3 regions of the Arthrobacter sp. Soil_C_60 genome follow, and region 1 is predicted to be linked to each of the others. Evidence: riboswitches for the same ligand, from Rfam matches in the RefSeq annotation. Region 1 holds a riboswitch; each other region holds the start of a gene.
What was found. Region 1 has a riboswitch for S-adenosylmethionine ahead of AC3A4M_RS16940 (DUF1737 domain-containing protein). Riboswitches for the same ligand answer to the same signal wherever they lie in the genome.
Positions count from the first base shown of each region.

Region 2: it holds a riboswitch for S-adenosylmethionine, as region 1 does, so the genes downstream of both, AC3A4M_RS17895 (bifunctional o-acetylhomoserine/o-acetylserine sulfhydrylase) here and AC3A4M_RS16940 (DUF1737 domain-containing protein) in region 1, are expected to answer to the same signal.
Region 3: it holds a riboswitch for S-adenosylmethionine, as region 1 does, so the genes downstream of both, AC3A4M_RS07825 (MFS transporter) here and AC3A4M_RS16940 (DUF1737 domain-containing protein) in region 1, are expected to answer to the same signal.

Region 1 covers NZ_JBDGKM010000009.1:37,328-43,254, reverse strand. The annotation lists gene AC3A4M_RS16960 (ABC transporter ATP-binding protein) at 1-206, shown strand, start outside; gene AC3A4M_RS16955 (energy-coupling factor transporter transmembrane component T family protein) at 203-1,000, shown strand; gene AC3A4M_RS16950 (O-succinylhomoserine sulfhydrylase) at 1,123-2,367, opposite strand; gene AC3A4M_RS16945 (rhodanese-like domain-containing protein) at 2,371-2,736, opposite strand; gene AC3A4M_RS16940 (DUF1737 domain-containing protein) at 2,733-2,954, opposite strand; SAM riboswitch class IV at 2,965-3,079, opposite strand; gene AC3A4M_RS16935 (aminodeoxychorismate lyase) at 3,212-4,084, opposite strand; gene cls (cardiolipin synthase) at 4,240-5,649, shown strand; gene AC3A4M_RS16925 (FAD-dependent oxidoreductase) at 5,680-5,927, opposite strand, start outside.
Region 2 covers NZ_JBDGKM010000010.1:20,240-26,166, forward strand. The annotation lists gene hutI (imidazolonepropionase) at 1-293, shown strand, start outside; gene AC3A4M_RS17880 (TIGR03086 family metal-binding protein) at 319-918, opposite strand; gene AC3A4M_RS17885 (CPBP family intramembrane glutamic endopeptidase) at 1,062-1,850, shown strand; gene AC3A4M_RS17890 (VOC family protein) at 3,218-3,859, opposite strand; SAM riboswitch class IV at 3,970-4,084, shown strand; gene AC3A4M_RS17895 (bifunctional o-acetylhomoserine/o-acetylserine sulfhydrylase) at 4,151-5,470, shown strand; gene metX (homoserine O-acetyltransferase MetX) at 5,552-5,927, shown strand, end outside.
Region 3 covers NZ_JBDGKM010000003.1:216,037-221,963, forward strand. The annotation lists gene AC3A4M_RS07815 (acyl-CoA dehydrogenase family protein) at 1-335, shown strand, start outside; gene AC3A4M_RS07820 (APC family permease) at 332-1,789, shown strand; SAM riboswitch class I at 1,835-2,001, shown strand; gene AC3A4M_RS07825 (MFS transporter) at 2,095-3,441, shown strand; gene AC3A4M_RS07830 (LLM class flavin-dependent oxidoreductase) at 3,489-4,937, shown strand; gene AC3A4M_RS07835 (acyl-CoA dehydrogenase family protein) at 4,934-5,927, shown strand, end outside.

The sequences.
Region 1 (5,927 bases):
TGCTGGACGAACCGACGTTCGGGCAGGACGCGAACACCTGGGCCGAGCTGGTCTCGCTGCTCGGCGGCCTGATCGCCGAAGGCCACGCCGTGGTGTCCGTGACCCACGACGGCGACTTCACCGCTGCGCTCGGCGGCAACGTCCTGCGCGTGGCCGAGGGAACGGCGCAGCTGCAGGCGCGGGCCGCGAGCGGGAGGGCGGCATGAGCCTGGACATCATGACCCCGCGGCTGACTGCCTCGCCCTTCACCCGCGCCAATCCGCTCTCGAAGCTTGCCGCCGTTGCCATGGTCACCGTGGTGGTGATGCTCAGCGTGGACTGGGTGAGCGCCGGCGTGGTGCTGGCTGCGGAACTGCTGCTGCTGCCCGTGCTGGGCATCAGCGCCTGGGCGTTGTTCAGGCGCGGCTGGCCGCTGGTGGTGGCGGCCGCGGTCGGCGCCTACGGAACGGCGCTGCTGGCGGAGAAAACCGGTGCGGTGGTCTTCGAAGCGGGCCCGCTGCTGTTCACCGAGGATTCCATCAACTCCGGCGTCGCCATCGGGCTGCGGTCCCTGGCGGTGGCACTGCCCGGAATCTTCCTGCTGCTGACCACCGACCCCACGGATCTGGCCGATGCGCTGGCGCAGAAGCTGAAGCTGCCGTACCGGTTTGTGCTCGGGGCCCTGGCCGGCCTCCGGCTGGTGGGCCTGCTGGTCGAGGAATGGCGGACCCTGGGACTGGCCCGCCGTGCCCGCGGAGTCGGCGCCGAGAACAAACCGCTGGCCAAATTCGCGGCGTTCCTCGGCCAGGCCTTCGGTCTCATTGTCCAGGCGATCCGGCGCGCCACCCGCCTGGCGGTGGCGATGGAGGCCCGCGGTTTCGGCGGGGCACAGCGCACCTGGGCGCGGGAATCGACGTTCAGCAGGGTGGATATTTGGGTCTTCCTGGGCGGTGCCCTGGTCTCGGCGGCGGCTGTTACCGCCGCCGTCTCCGCCGGGACCTGGAACTTCATCTTCGGCTAACCCGGGCTCCTCCGCGATCCACTGGTCAGCTGCGGCCCTTTTCAGCTCTGGGAAGGGCCGCAGCTGTCTCCTCGATTGCGGCTGGGCGCAACAAGGTGCGGGCCTTCGTCGACTCCCTGGATCTACGGGCCAGCCAGTGCCCGGTCCAGGTCCTTGAGCAGGTCCTCGGTGGCTTCCAGCCCCACGGACAGCCGGACAAAACCGTCGCCGAGCCCGATCGCGGCCCGTCCGTCCGGTCCCATCGCGCGGTGCGTGGTGGTGGCCGGATGGGTGATCAGGGACTTGGCGTCACCGAGGTTGTTCGAGATATCCACGGTGGTCAGCGAGTTCAGCAGCCGGAACGCGGCTGCCTTGGCATCCGAACCGTTCGCAGCACCCGGCTCAAGTTCAAACGTGACCACGGTTCCGCCGCCGCTCATCTGGCGGCGCGCCAGTTCGTACTGCGGATGCGATTCGAGGAACGGGTAGACCACGCGCCGCACCGCCGGCTGTGTCTGCAGCCAGCGGGCGATCTCCAGGGCGGATGCGGTGGAATAGTTTACGCGCAGGGACATCGTCTCCAGCCCCTTGAGCAGCGTCCAGGCGTTGAACGGGCTCAGCGCGGGACCGGTGTGGCGCATCAGCTGCTTGACCGGGCCGTTAATGAAATCCGCGCGGCCCAGCACGGCGCCGCCAAGAACGCGGCCCTGCCCGTCCATGTGTTTGGTACCCGAATAAACAACGACGTCGGCACCGAGTTCCGTTGCCTGCTGCAGCAGCGGGGTGGCGAATACATTGTCCACCACCACCTGCGCCCCGGCGGCGTGCGCCAGGTCCACCACCGCACGGATGTCCACCAGCTCCTGCAGCGGGTTGGACGGCGACTCGAAGAAGACCGCAGCGGCAGGGGTGGCGAGGGCCTGCTCCCACTGGGCGAGGTCATGCCCGTCCACGAAGACCGTCTCCACGCCCCAGCGCGGCAGGATCTCGTTGAGAATGACGAAGCAGGAACCGAACAGGCTCCGCGCGGCCACCACCCGGTCGCCGGCGGCGAGCAGGGCGCCCAGGGCGGTGAAGACGGCGCTCATGCCGCTGGCCGTGGCGAAGCAGGCCTCGGCTCCCTCGAGCAGCCGGAGCCGTTCCTGGAAGGCGGCGACCGTGGGGTTGCCGTAGCGGGAATAGACGAAGCGATCCACCTCGCCGTTGAAAGAGGCTTCGGCTGCCTCGGCGGAATCGAAAACGTAGCCGGACGTCAGGAACAAGGCCTCTGAGGTTTCCTGGAAGCCCGTGCGGTCAAGACCGCCGCGGACTGCCCGCGTCTGCGGGTCCCAGCCGGCGAGCAGTTCCGCCAGGTCCGGCCCCGGGCCGGCAGACTGCGGGGGCGCCACCGGCTAGCCCCGCTTCCAAGGCAGATCGCTCTGCTGCCAGCCGCCGGCGGCCTCGAAGCCGCCCAGCACGTTGTACGCGGTATGCCCGGCGGCGGTGGCGCTGATAGCGGCATCGATGGAGCGCCGCCCCGAACGGCAGATCAGGAGCAGCTCCTTGCCGCGCAGCGATTGCAGTTCGTTGAGGAACCCGGCATTGCGGCTGCCGTCAATCCGGTTCCACTCGATGAAGCGCGCGGGAGCGCCGTCGTCGTTCGTCACGGGCACGCCCACCTGCTGCCATTCGGTCTCGGTGCGGACGTCCACGAGGACGGCACCGCCGCGCAGCTTCTCCACGGCTTCTTCCACGGTGAGGTCTCCGGCGTAGCTCATGCGCTCTGTCCCTTCAGCACCACGGCCTGGGCGGCGATGACGCGTTCGCCGTCGAAGGCAATCGAGGGGTTGCCGTAGAGTTCGTAGCCCTCCGCCAACGCCGCGCTGACCCGGGCGCAGAAGGACCTGTCGTCCGGCCCGGTCAGCAACCGGTAGGGCAGGGGGCTGCCCGCCGCATTGTCAACGGGGGACTGGACGGGTTGTTCCAACGGGGGCATGGGGTACTCCTGATCACGCTTGCAAATGAACCAAATGAACACTGCCGAGTAGTCACCTGAGGCACCCCGCCGTGAAGAGGGTTGCCGGCCAGCACAGTCAGGGCTTGACGCTGGACCTCGTTACTCTGCTCAAGAAAGTAGCACGGCGCCGTCCCCGGCACCCAAGCCGGGGCGCCGCCGTCGTCATCATTGGTAACCGTTACGTAGGTTTACGACGACGGAAGGCCGCAGCCCTCGCCGCCGCGGAAACGTTTGGCCTAGTCCCGGCTGCCCTTGGCCAGCAGCGCCGTCAGTTCCTCCGTCATCTCGTGCGACACCGGGATGGCCTGGCCGTCGATGGACTTGACCGGTGCCAGCAGCCGGATGCTGGAGACCAGCCACACCGCGTCGGCCGCCAGCAGATGGTGCGGTTCCAGCGGCCCATAGCCCAACTGCCAGCCGGCATCCGCGGCCGCGTTGAACAGGGCGCCCTGGGAGGTGCCGGGCAGGATGCCGTTTTCGAGCAGCGGCGTGGTGAGCTTCCGGACGCCGTCGCGCACGGTCGCCATCAGCACGGTAGAGGTGGGGCCCTCCAGCACCAGGCCGTCGGTGGAGGTGAAGATGACATCGTCCGCGCCGTTGGCCTTGGCGTAGCGCAGGGCGGCCATGTTCACGGCGTAGGAGAGGGTCTTGGCGCCCAGCAGCAGCCACGGTGCGCGCTCGGCGATGTTGCTGTCGTAGCCGCGGTCCAGCAGCAGCACGTCGAGGCCCTCCTGCCGCTGGTCCCTGCCGGTGGAGCCGGGAAGTGAGGCCTGCACCCACGCGGTGGGGCGGCCCGCGCCCTCCTCGCCGCGCGTGACCAGCAGTTTGAGCACCAGTTCTTCGACGGGAGCATGTTCGGCGACGGCGGTGGCGATGGCCCGCTCCCAGGCATCGGCCGGCGGGATGTCCAGGTCCATGATGCGGGCCGAGGACGCGAGCCGGTCCAGGTGCGCCTGCACCTTGCGGGGAATACCGTCCACCGCCAGGAGGGATTCGAAAATGCCGTCGCCGCGGGTGGCGCCCAGATCGGTCGCCATCAGCTGCGGCTTTGTGGCGTCGGCGATGCGCCCGTTCTCCAGGGCAGGGTCGAGAAACACCAAAACTGTCATGGGATCAGCATAGATTGCCGCGCGGGCACATTAGGCTGTACAAGGACAGCGCCGTGGACCGGCGGGAAAGGGAGGAGTTCGCTGCCGTGTTGTGGTCGCTTGCGGGTCTGGGCACGTTCCCGGACTGGGTTGTCGTGGTGGCTTCGATACTGGACATGGGAATCCGGATCGCTGCGCTGGGCATTGTGCCGGGCAACCGCCGCCCCACCACCGCCATGGCTTGGCTGCTGGCCATCTTCTTCATTCCGCTGGTCGGCCTGGCCCTGTTCTTCATGTTCGGCAGTTTCCGGCTTTCGGACCGCAGGATCGCCAAACAGACCGAGATCAACCGGAAAGTCTGGGCTGCTACGCAGGACATGGAAGAACCGCGCAGCGAACGCGAAGCACCCGCCTGGGTCCATTCGGCCGCCGAACTGAACCGCTCGCTCGGCTCTTTCCCGATGGTGGACAGCAACCACGTGGAGCTCTATCCGGACTACGAGGGGTCCATCGCCGCGATGTCCGCCGCCGTCCGCAAGGCGGAGGAATTCGTCAACATCCAGTTCTACATCATGGCCAAGGACGAGGTCACCGACGAGCTCTTCGTGGCCCTGCAGGAGGCCGCGGCCCGCGGTGTCCGGGTCCGACTGCTCTTCGACCATCTCGGCACCATGCGGATCAAGGGCTACCGGAAGTTCCGACGCTGGCTGCAGGGCAGCGGGATCGAGTGGCAACGCATGCTCCCGCTGCTGCCCGTGCGGGGCCAATGGCGCCGTATCGATCTGCGCAACCACCGCAAAATCCTCGTAGTGGACGGACGGGTGGCCTTCACCGGGTCGCAGAACCTGATCGAGCCTGGCTACCACCGCGCCTCCAGCGAGCGCACCGGCCGGCAGTGGGTGGAGCTGATGGCCCGCTATGAAGGTCCCATCGTCACCGCGCTCAACGTGGTGTTCGCTACCGACTGGTCCAGCGAAACGGACGACACCCTCGGCAGCGAGCTGTTCACGCCGGCACCGGTCCGCGAGCCGGGCCCCACGACGTGCCAGGTGGTTCCCAGCGGCCCGGGCTTCGCCACGGAGAACAACCTGCGCTTGTTCAACACCTTGATCTACGCGGCAGTGGAGCGGCTGTCCATCTGCAGCCCGTACTTCGTGCCGGATGATTCGCTGCTCTATGCGATTACGACGGCGGCGCAGCGCGGTGTCGACGTCGAACTTTTCGTCTCGGAACAGGGGGATCAGTTCCTGGTCCACCATGCCCAGCGTTCCTATTACCAGGCTCTGCTGGAAGCCGGTGTGCGCATCTACCTGTATCCGAAGCCGCTGGTGCTGCACGCGAAGCACTTCACCGTGGACGACGAGGTCGGCGTCCTGGGTTCCAGCAATATGGACATGCGCTCCTTCTCGTTGAACCTGGAAGTGTCGGTCATGCATCTCGGCGGCGACATCGTCGGCAAGATGCGCGAAATCCAGCAAAGCTACCGCGAGGTTTCCCGGGAGATCACCCTGGACGAGTGGGGCCAGCGCACCCGGTGGGAGCGCTACGTCGACAACGTGGCCCGTCTGACGGCGACCCTTCAGTAGGTCCGGCACCACCGGAGCCCGGCGGGATGCTCAGATCGCGGCCCCGATTTTACCGACGACGGCGCCGCTGACCAGCCTGCTGACGCCCGGTACCTTGATCAGCCGCATCGAGAGCCGCCGCATCAGCAGGGCGCGGCGGTCTGCTGGAACGAACCACTTGGCGGCGGACACCCCGGCCTTCTGCTGCTCGGCGACGTGCGGGCGCCACCGTGCCTCGAAGGCGGCGAGGGCATCCGGCACCTGATCATGTTTGGCCAGTTCGTCGGCGAGCACGTAGG
Region 2 (5,927 bases), on a different contig from region 1:
GCAACCCGGGCACGTCCTACACAAGCTCGATGAACTACTGCGTGACCACGGCGGTCCTGCAGATGGGACTGAGCGTCCATGAAGCAGTCCGGGCGGCGACGTATGCGGGCGCCCTTGCCCTGGGCAAGCACGTTGGCACCGACGTCGATGGACAGCGGGCGGTGGGCTCGATCGCCGTCGGACACCGGGCCGACCTGCATCTGCTCAACGCGCCCTCCGCCACGCATCTGGCTTACCGGCCTGGCATGCCGCTGACTGCCGCGGTCTGGCGAGCGGGCGTGAAAGTGCGCTGATTTTCGCTGGTGAGTTGCTTGTCCGCTACTTCGCGGTCCAGCCGGGATTTCGTCCGGTCAGCCCCAGCAAACGGTCCAGCAGCGGTGCATCGCCCGGAATCTCGATGACCGGGCCGAACAAGCCCTCGCGATCTTCTCCGTCCTTGGCGGAGAGTTCGGCAAATTCGTAGGCCGCCTGCAGGTTGGCTGTGTCGGCGTCGAACGTCTGGCCCGTGGCAGCGGCCAGATCCCAGCCGTGCACCACCAGCTCGTTGGTAGCCACCAGGCCCATGAGCTCGGCCGGCATGGTCACGCCGCCCGCCTGTGCCATACCTTGCCAGGCAGACGGATGTTGCCAGGCAGCAGCCAGGTCATCCAGGCGCTGGGGGAGAAGGTTCCGCCAATCCGGGTCCAGGTTCGCGGCCGAGGGGCGATTATCCGGGGCGTCGGGCGGTACAGAGTCATATCCCGGCTCCATCGACGCTTTGGTCGCCGCGTCCCTGAAGGCGACGGTCAGGCCCATGAAGTGATCGAGCAGGTCCCCAACGCTGTAGTACTCGCAGGGCGTCGGCCCGGCCAACTGACCGTCGCCGATGCCCTTGACGATTTCCGCCACCTGCCGCGCGGCTGGTTCCAGATTGAGCACGCCGGGCCTCCCTGTCCTTTGGCTGTTTATTTGTCTTTTTGACCTTCGCACGCAGGTTCCCCGGCGTCCAGAGCCAGACCGCGGGATTGCGCTAATCCGTCCTTGTTGAGCGCGCTCCCAGCAGGAGTTGGCAAGATAGACCCATGCAGAGCCAGACCGCAGCCACCGATACCGTGCCCCGCACCCGCCGTTACTACCGGGCTGAAGTGCTGATCGTTCTGGGGCTCTCCCTGGGCCAGTCCGCCGTCTATGCCATTGTGAACCTGCTGGAAAAGATGACGCGGGCGCCACTGGGATCGCAGACCACGGCGCTGAACCCGGTCCTGAACGAGCGGGAGCTGTTCGACCTGCTCTACCAACTGCTGGCAATCGTCTTTGCCCTGATCCCTGTGGCGCTGGTGCTGTTCCTACTGGCAACTCCGGGTGAACGAGCCCGCGAGGCCTTCCGGAAGATCGGGTTTACCTTCGCCCGGCCCGGCGTGGATTTTGGACTGGGCTTCGGACTGGCACTGTTGATCGCTGCGGGCACGTTGGGCGTGTATGCGGGCGGACGGGCCCTAGGCATTACGACGGCGATAGTCCCGGCCGCGCTGGACGAGTACTGGTGGACTGTCCCGGTCCTGATTCTGTCCGCCTTGCGCCACTCGGTGCTGGAGGAAGTCGTTGTTGTCGGCTACCTCTTCAACCGGCTGGCCAAGCTGGGCTGGGGCACCTGGACAATCATTTTCACTAGCGCTGCAATCCGCGGCAGCTACCACCTGTACCAGGGGATCGGGCCCGGCGTCGGCAACTTCCTGATGGGCCTTGTCTTTGGCTATGCCTACACCCGCACCAAACGCGTGATGCCCCTGGTCATAGCCCATGCCCTGCTCGACATCGCAGGGTTCGTTGGCTACGCCCTCTTCGGCTCCGCCATCGGCATCGGCGAATAACTTCTCCCGCCGCGGCGTCTTCCCGCCCCTGCCTCAGCCATTCGGCTGCGATTCGGGATAGTGCTGCGGTGGCAGAAAGGCCGTCTTTCCCCGAACCGCAGCTTGGTCCCATTTCGCAGCACCACGCAGGGACCCGAAGTGCGTGGCCAACAACGACCTCGCCAGAGCAGCTTGAATCTTCATCGACTGCTGATGGGAGCGACTCTCGGCCACCGTTTGTTCCATCGATCCTGCTTGAGGCCAGCATTGAGCAGCAACTTCACGAGGCCGCTTGGCCGGTGGGACTCAGGCTGCCACGCGGCGTCCCACGTCCATCGAACGAAATTGACGCCGCATGCGCGAATTCGGTCCTCGCGTTTCTTCTCTGCCACGACCGTGTCCACGGGGGTCTGACCCTTCAAGTACTCTCCATTGGAGTACTTGGCTGTACCGTCGAACTCCCCGACGAGGCGTTTCTCCTTCCAATAGAAGTCGGTGATTCCTACCGTCCTGCCATCCGTGTCATGGAATGTGTATTGCAGCTCCGGGGCCGGAAAATGAAACACGTACATTAGGGCTCTAGACAGGGATTCGCCCGGCAACTGCGCACGCGGATCCGCGAAGTCAATGACTCTGTGAGCTCGCAGCGATTTAGCCTGGGTAGGAAGTTGGTCTGCCAATGCATGCAGGTGGGATCTTTTCAACGCCGGCAGGTTCCGTTTCCTATCCGGCCGGAGAACATGGTCCAGGACGGGGACGGCATGCTCAAACGACAAATGTCCGGCTATGTCGACTGCGGTTTGTGCCCGTGACGTTACGGTATATCCGTCTACTGTCTCCAACGGTTCCAATAGCCTCGAGGCGTGCCATCGCATACCGGCACGGCGTAATCCATGACAACCTTCAGATGCTAGCAACTGCACCTCGGTGCTCTTGCCCACTACCGGCATTCCCCAGATGACTGCAGCAGACTGCCATACGAGCACCCGGGTTGAGCGTCCTTTGCTCACAGCCGCCTCAACGTGGATCCGGTACTGGTCCCACCAAGGCATGCTTGCCCAGAGCTGGGTTGGGATGTAGACACCGTTACGGACGCGCGTCAGTTCCCCGGTCCGGCAACGTTCGGCAAGGCTTCTTCGGCCGATCCCCGTGAGGTCGTAGTCATGGGAAAAGATCAGTTGAGAACACATTCTTCAACCCTGATCGTGTCCGAGCGGCTGGTCTCCTGCAGTGCGGGCACATGTGGACGACGCGGTCTGAACAGCCGCTGTGGAGGACTGTTAAAGGGAAACGCTTCGATTCGGGATTCCGCCTGCACCGCGCAGGCGAGGCAGAATCCCAAATCGAAGCGTCGCCCCAAAGCGGAGCGAATCCTCCGAAAGGAGCGGTTAGAGTTCGACGACGCCCTTGTCGGTCTCGAACCGTACGGACATGATGCCCGGGGTGCCGTTCGGCGCCGTCCAGGCAACCTTGACGTCGTCCAGGAGCGCATCGATCGGTGTTCCCAGCCAGTCCGCGACGCGGGTGGAGGAGCCGCCGATGGTCAATCCGATCAGCTTCGCCGTTGCAGGGTAGGCCTTCGACGGGTGCAGTTCTTCGGTGCCGTCGTCCCAGCGCAGCATGTACGGAACCTGCGGGTCCGCGATGAGGCCCTTAATGCCGATCTGCTGCCAGGTCAGTTCGCGGCCATCCGGGAACTTGCGGCCGCCCGGTACCGCATGGCGCCCCAAGCGCTCCTCGAACGGAGCCAGATCGTCAACCTCGACGCACCAGCCCATCCAGCCACCGCCTGCTTCGGAGCGGGCACGCACGGCCTGGCCGAAGGGCGCCTTGTCCGACGCCGGGTGGTTCAGCACCTCGACGACCTCAAGATAATGATGGTCCGTCAGGGGGAAAATCATGTTGCGGGTTCCAAAGCGGGGATGGACGCCGCCCTTGACGGCTTCGATACCCAGGGCTGCCGAAATCCGTTCGGTTGTAGCCGCCAGGCCATCGGGTTCACAGGCATATGAGACATGATCGAAACGCATGCCTCATTTTGGCATTTTGTGATGTGCCTCTCGACTAAGGGTGTCCTAACTGACATTCACACGCCGTCACATACTTGCTGAAAAAGTGCCCGTCGCCGAACCTAGATACAGGTCATGAGTGCCAGCAACAAGCCCCGGCTAGCTGGCCGGCAACCCTCCAACCGCGGTGGGGTGCCCCGGGTGAGGACCAGGCTCCCGCCAGCAGGCGGGACGCAAGCGCGGGTCACCCGAGGAAAAATGCCGGAAATCCGGTTCCCGGGCAGACCCCTTTGAGACAAGAGGGAGTTCCACATGTCAAACGACTGGTCATTCGAAACCCGCCAGATCCATGTAGGCCAGGAGCCGGACACCGCAACAGGCGCGCGTGCCCTGCCCATCTACCAGACGACGTCGTTCGTCTTCCCGAGTGCCGAAAGCGCGGCCAACCGTTTCGCGCTGGCCGAACTGGCACCCATCTACACCCGGATCGGCAACCCGACCACGGAGGCCGTGGAGAACCGGATCGCGAATCTGGAAGGCGGCGTCGGTGCGCTGCTGCTGTCCTCCGGCCAGGCTGCGTCCACGTTCTCCATCCTGAACGTTGCCGAGGCTGGTGACCACGTCGTCGCCAGCCCGAGCCTCTATGGCGGCACGTACAACCTGCTCAAGAACACCTTGAAGAAGTTCGCCATCGAGGTGACCTTCGTCGAGGATCCGGACAACCTGGACCAGTGGCGCGCGGCCGTCAAGCCGAACACCAAGGCGTTCTTCGGCGAGGCCGTGTCCAACCCGCGCCAGGACGTGCTCGACGTCGAAGGCATCAGCGCCATCGCTCACGAAGCAGGCGTGCCGCTGATCGTGGACAACACGCTGGCCACCCCGTACCTGATCCGCCCGATCGAGTGGGGCGCCGACATCGTGGTCCATTCGGCCACCAAGTACCTCGGCGGCCACGGCAGCGCCATCGCCGGTGTGATCGTGGATTCGGGCAACTTCGACTTCGCCAAGGATCCGGCGAAGTTCCCCGGTTTCAACACCCCGGACGAGAGCTACAACGGCCTGGTCTTCGCCCGCGACCTCGGCGTCGGCGGGGCGCTCGGCGCGAACCTGGCCTACATTCTCAAGGCACGCGTCCAGCTGCTGCGCGACCTCGGCTCCTCCGCCGCTCCCTTCAACGCGTTCCTGATTGCCCAGGGTCTGGAGACACTGAGCCTGCGGGTGGAGCGCCACGTGGAGAACGCGCAGAGGGTGGCCGAATGGCTTGAAAAGCACGACGCCGTTACGTCCGTTGCGTACGCCGGCCTGCCTTCCAGCCCGTGGTACGAGCGTGGCCGCAAGTACGGACCCAAGGGCACTGGCGCCATCATCGCATTCGAAATCTCCGGTGGGCTCGAGGCCGGCAAGCGCTTTGTCGACGGACTGGAACTGCACTCCCATGTGGCCAATGTCGGCGACGTCCGCTCGCTGGTGATCCACCCGGCGTCGACCACCCACGCCCAGCTGTCTCCGGAGGCGCAGGAAGCCGCCGGTGTCACGCCGGGCCTGGTCCGGCTGGCCGTTGGCATCGAGCACATCGACGATATTCTTGCGGACCTCGAAGCCGGTTTCCGCGCATCCAAGGGTGCCGCCTGAACGCGGCATCATGAAGGAATCACAGGCATAGCATTGACAACTCTGCAACCACAGGAACTGCTGGACACGGCGGCGGACGGCATGTTGCGTTACGCGTCCATCGGCGCCCTCGAGCTGGAAACGGGCGGTTTTCTGCCCGAGGTCGTTCTGGGCTACGAAACCTGGGGCACCCTCAACGAGGATGCATCCAACGCCGTGCTCATTGCGCATGCCCTGACCGGCAGCACCCATGTGGCTCGCGGAGATACGGATGAGGCGGGCTGGTGGGATCCCCTGGTGGGGCCCGGCGCCACGATCGACACCAATGAGTACTTCGTGGTGGCGGCCAATATGGTCGGTGGCTGCTACGGTTCCACCGGCCCGTCCTCACCGGCACCTGACGGCAAACCCTGGGGCTCGCGTTTTCCGCTGGTGACCATTCGCGATTCGGTCCACGCCGAGGCGCGGCTGGCCGACC
Region 3 (5,927 bases), on a different contig from region 1:
ACGCCGAAAAGGCGGCCAACATCGCCGTCGAACTTGAATCCGGCCAGGCGCAGATTGTGCTGAGCGCTCTGGTGCCCGACGCGGCGGGAGCCCTGTTCAATGTGCTGGGTGCATCCTCGACCAGCACGGGCAAGGCGCTGGACCGGCACTGGCGCAATGCCCGCACCGTGGCCACGCACAACCCGTTCATTTACAAGTCGCGGATCGTCGGCGACTGGGAGGTCAACGCTACGGAACCGCCCTACGTCTGGACCATTGGTGTCGCCGGCGCCGATGCTGGCCGGGAAGCTGCCGGCTCGAATGCAGAAGCGAATTACGCTAAGGCCTCGAAGTGAGCATTGCCAGCCCTGCGAAAGCTGCTTCGCAAACAGAAACCGGCGCTCCTCGCCTGTCCGGCCGCCTCGGCGTCGCAAGCATCGTCTTGATCGTGGTGGCCGCCGCATCGCCGCTCGGGGTCATTGGCGGCACTGTGCCGTTGGCCATTGCCAGCGGCAACGGGGCCGGACTGCCCTTCATTTACCTGCTTGCGACGGGCATCCTCCTGCTGTTCTCCGTCGGCTTCACCACGATGACGCCGCATGTTCCCACCGCCGGTGCCTTCTACAGTTACATCGAGAAGGGGCTGGGCCGACGCGCGGGTTTGGGCGGCGCGTTCGTGGCGCTGCTGTCCTACCTGGCCTTGGAAGCCGGGGTCTATGGCCTGTTCGCACCAGCCGTGGACGAAGTGGTCCGTGCCTACGGCGGACCGGAACTGCCCTGGTGGCTCTGGGCTGCGGCGGCGTTGGTGGCCGTGGCCTGGCTGGGACACAGGAACATCGAGGTCTCCGGCAAGGTGCTGGCCGTCCTGCTGGTGGCCGAAGTGGTTATCGTCCTGGTACTTGACGCCTTCATCGTCTTCGGCGGGGGCGGCCCCGAGGGCCTGTCAACAGGATTCGTCACGCCGTCCACAGTCCTGTCCGGCGCCCCGGGCATCGCGTTGCTGTTCGCCATCCTCAGCTTCATCGGCTTCGAGGCCACCGCGATCTTCCGCGACGAAGCCCGCGATCCGGACAAGACAATTCCCCGGGCCACCTACCTGGCCTTGATCATAGTGGGCGGCTTCTACGCACTCTCCACCTGGCTGCTGATCAGTGCCTGGGGAGATGGGCCGATCGTACAAAAAGCCACGGATGCCCCCGGCACCCTCCTGTCCGAAACTACTGCACTCTATCTGGGCACGGCGGGCAGCCACATCGTCCAGGTGCTGCTGGCCACCAGCCTCTTCGCCTGCATCCTGTCCTTCCACAACATTGGTTCGCGCTATTTCTTCCAACTGGCGGGACGGGACGTCTTTTCGCGGAAGCTCGCACGGACGCATGCCCGGCACAACTCGCCGCATCTCGCTTCCATCGTGGACAACGCGGTAGTAGCCCTGTTCCTGCTGACGGCTGTTGTCGCCGGCTGGGACCCGATCGTCCAGTTCTACACCTGGTTCGCCGGCTTCGCCTCCCTCGGGATAGTGGTGCTGATGACATTGACCAGCGTGGCGGTGCTCGTGTTCTTCCGGCGCCAGCAAACAGCAGTGATCGATTGGAGGCGGTCCGTCGCGCCGGCACTCGGATTCGTAGGCCTGCTGGGAATTCTGGTGCTGATCCTGCAGAACCTGCCCTCGCTGGTCGGCAACAGCACTGCGTTGGCGGTCGCCGTCGTCGTACTTATCCTGCTGGGTTTTGCAGCGGGCGCCGCCATCGCTTCCCGGCAGCAACGGTTGCGGGCGCGCGAAAAGCAGCCGGGTGATTACCCGGTGTGACGTACGAATTTCACGCCGCCGTTGGACTGCGGTGGAATGAACTTGTAACCATCCCGAGCGGCTGAGAGACCTGGCTCTATGACGCCGCAGCAACCCTGGTCACGACGAATCTCCCTGGATTCGCGTTGATAACAAGGAACTTGTCGAGGGCTGCGCCGAACTAGCGCAGTAAGACCTGTTCCGTAGGGTGCTACTGCCAGGACCGATGGAGTAAGCGCCTCAACCGGTCCCTCCCACTGCCTTCTGCCGTGGTCCGATCGGATGTGCGCTGCATCTTCTCGGCTGACGCCAAAGGAGAGACAGTAATGAGCACCACCGCAAACCCTTCCCCGCCTAAGAAAATGACTACGAAGGTCGCCGTCGCCAGCTTCATCGGCACGACGATCGAAGGCTATGACTTTGTCCTGTACGGGCTCGCAGCGGCCACCGTTTTCGGGCCATTGTTCTTCGCCCCGGCCGAACCGCTGGTCGGCACCATCGCCGCCTTTGCCACTTACGCTGTCGGCTTCGTCGCCCGTCCGGTCGGCGGGATTCTCGGCGGCCACTTCGGCGACCGGATCGGTCGCAAGACCGTGCTGGTTGCCTCGCTGCTGCTGACCGGTCTGGCCACCACCGCCATCGGTCTGCTGCCGATCTACGCACAGATCGGCTGGGTCGCCCCCGTACTGTTGCTGCTGCTGCGTGTTCTCCAGGGCATCGGCTACGGGGCCGAATGGGCCGGTGCGGCACTGATGACGGTGGAGCACGCCAAACCGAAGCGCCGCGGGCTGACCAGCAGTGCCACACAGCTGGGGCCGACCTCCGGCATGCTGCTGGCCACGGGCGTGCTGCTGGTGCTGGAGAACTCCATGACCAACGAACAGTTCCTGGCCTGGGGCTGGCGGATCCCCTTCGTGGCCAGCCTGCTGCTGGTCGCCGTCGGACTGGTGATCCGGTTGTCCGTTGAAGACAGCGCAGAGTTCAAGCGTGTACAGCAGGTGGAAAAGGTTGCTGACCGCCCGGTGCTGGAGAGCATCAAGACCCACCCGCGGCAGGTTGTGCTCACTACCGGCCTCCGAATTGCGCAAAACGCCTTCTACTACGTTTACACCGTCTTCATCCTGACGTACCTGACGCAGGTCTCCGGTACGGACCGCAATACCGGCCTGGCCGCCGTGCTGATCGCGTCCGCGCTGGGCCTGGTCACCGTCCCGCTGTGGGGCTGGCTGTCGGATGTCATCGGCCGGCGCAGGGTTTACCTCTTCGGGGCAGTCAGCAGCGCCGTGGCCGTCATCCCGTTCTTCTGGCTGCTCGACAGCGGGGTGTTCTTCCTGATCGTCCTCGGCGTGGTGTTCGGCCTGAACGTCGGACATGACGCCATGTACGGTCCGCAGGCGGCGTTCTTCTCCGAGCTGTTCAGCACACGCGTCCGGTTCAGCGGGGTCTCCCTCGGCTACCAACTCGGCTCGGTACTCGGCGGCGGCCTGGCACCCCTGGTGGCGACGGCTTTGCTGGCAGCCGGCGGCGGGAATCCGGTCTGGGTCATCGTGTACTTCCTCGGCGTCTCAGCCATCACCATCATCGCCACGCTCAAGGCTCCCGAGACGAAGGACCGCCCGTTGTCCGGGAACGAGCAGGCCGATACGAAGCCGGAGCTCGTCTCCGCTTCCTGACCCGAGCCGGGACCCGGCAACCGCAGCTTCATAGAAAGGGGCCTGTTTTGGCCACCGAGAGTACGCGCTACCCGCAGGGGCGACCCCGCCTGCTGCTGAGCGCCTTCGTCATGAACACCAACAGCCACATCATGGGCGGACAATGGCGCCACCCGCAGGCGCAGCAGCACCGCTTCAATGACCTGCAGCTCTGGACGGACCTGGCCCGGCAGTTGGAAGAAGCGAAGTTCGACGCCCTGTTCTTCGCCGACGTCGTGGGCCTTTACGGCGACGACGACGGCGGCTGGGCCTCGCACATCCGGCGTGGCCTGCAGGTGCCGGCCAATGATCCTCTCATCCTGCTGGGTGCCCTGGCCGGGGCAACCCGGGAGATCGGGCTGGCTGCGACCTCGTCGGTGATCCAGAGCCATCCGTTCCAGTTCGCCCGGCAGATGTCCACCCTTGACCACATCTCCAATGGTCGCGCAGCCTGGAACATCGTGACCAGCGCCTTGGAGAATGCACACCGGAACTTTGGCGGCAGCGGTCTGGCCGCGCACGAAGACCGGTACGCCTGGGCCGAAGAGTACGTCTCCGCGGTCTACAAACTGTGGGAAGGCTCCTGGGACGACGGCGCGCTGGTCCAGGACAAGGCGGCCGGAGTTCACGCGGATCCGGAGAAGGTCCATAAGATCTACCACCGCGGCGAACGGTACTCGATCGACGGACCGCACCTGTCCTCGCCGTCGCCCCAGCGGACCCCGGTGCTGTTCCAGGCCGGGAGCTCGGGCCGCGGACAGGAGTTCTGCGCCGCCAATGCCGAGGCGACCTTCATGCTGGCGGCGCATCCCGAAGCCGCCGCCGCATACACCGCAGCCGTGCGGAGCCAGACGGTTGCGGCCGGGCGCAGGGCCGAGGATCTGAAGTTCTTCCAGGGGCTGCATTTTATCGTCGGCGGCACCGAGGCGGAGGCGGACCGCAAAGAAGCCGAACTGGATGAATACCTGGACTCCGGAGCGATGATCGCCCACATCGCCGGCGGTCTCGGCGTAGATCTGGGCGGACTGGATCCGGACACGCCGCTGGGCGATTTCCAGACGGAAGGCACGCAGGGACACCTGGAGAGCCTGCGCAAATCGGTCCCCGGAGGCAACCCGACCTTGCGCGATATCGCCAACTTCCGCGGGCGGGCCCACCGGGTCAAGGGAACCCCGGAACAGATTGCCGACCGGCTGGAGCAGTGGCAGGACGCCGGCGTGGACGGCATCAACATCATCAACCAGATCCTGCCCGGTTCCTACACGGACTTCATCGACGGAGTGCTGCCGGAACTGCGCAGCAGGGGACTGGCACAGACAGAGTACGCGCCGGGAAGCTTCCGGGAAAAGCTGTTCGGCGGCGGCGAGGGCTACAACGGGCCGCAGCTCAACGACCGGCACCCCGCACGTCAGTACCGCGGCGCCTTCGACGAATTCTCAGCCGCAGCACAGAACAAGGTTTTGGAAGGAAGACGATGACGGAAACTATCGCGAACGAGCGCACCGAGACCGCGGAAGCAACCTACGAGCGGTTGGCCGGCCGCTTTCGGCCGGTCTTCGAGCGGATCGCCCAGGGGGCACTGGACCGGGAACTGAACAGGATCCTGCCGTTCGAACAAGTTGCGTGGCTGAACGCGGCAGGCTTCGGGAAACTGCGGGTGCCGCTGGAGCATGGCGGCGACGGTGTCTCCTTCGAGCACTTCTTCCGCCTCCTGATCGAACTTGCGGCGGCGGACTCCAGCGTCGCCCACCTGTACCGCTCGCACTTCGCCTTCGTCGAGACGGTTGGCCTGGAAGGCGAGGAGTTTGCCCGCCGCTGGTATCCGCGCATTGTGGCCGGCGAGATCTTTGGCAACGCGGCCACGGAGAAGGCCGGAAACGCGCTGGGCACCACGAACACCAAGCTGGTCAGGGACGGCGGGAGGTGGCTGCTCAACGGTGAAAAGTACTACACCACCGGCAGCATCTTCGCGGAGTGGATCGCGGTCATGGCCAGTACCGACGGTGTCGAGGGCCGCCAGTACGCCGTCGTCAATACCAAGCAGGCGGGCGTGGAGATCGTTGACGACTGGGACGGCTTCGGCCAGCAGCTGACCGGGACGGGGACAACCTACTTCCGCGATGCCGTGGTGGAGCCGGCCGACGTTATCGAACGCAAGCCGTCGAGCACGCACGAACCTGCATTCTTCCAGCTGGTGCTGCTCGCCGTACTGGCAGGGATTGGCAATGCGGCGCTCGCGGACGCGAAGATCCTGGTGCGGAACCGCAAGCGGACCTTTAACACCGGAACCGGCGAACTGTTCCGCAATGACCCGCTGATCCTCCAGCTCGTCGGCCAGCTGTCGGCCAAAGCATTCGCCGCCGAATCGGTGGTCCTGACCGCGGCACGGGAACTGGATGCCGCGGCAGACAAGTCCCTTTCGCTCGACGACGTTCAGCGTTACGTCCGCGGGGAAGCTGCTGTGGAGA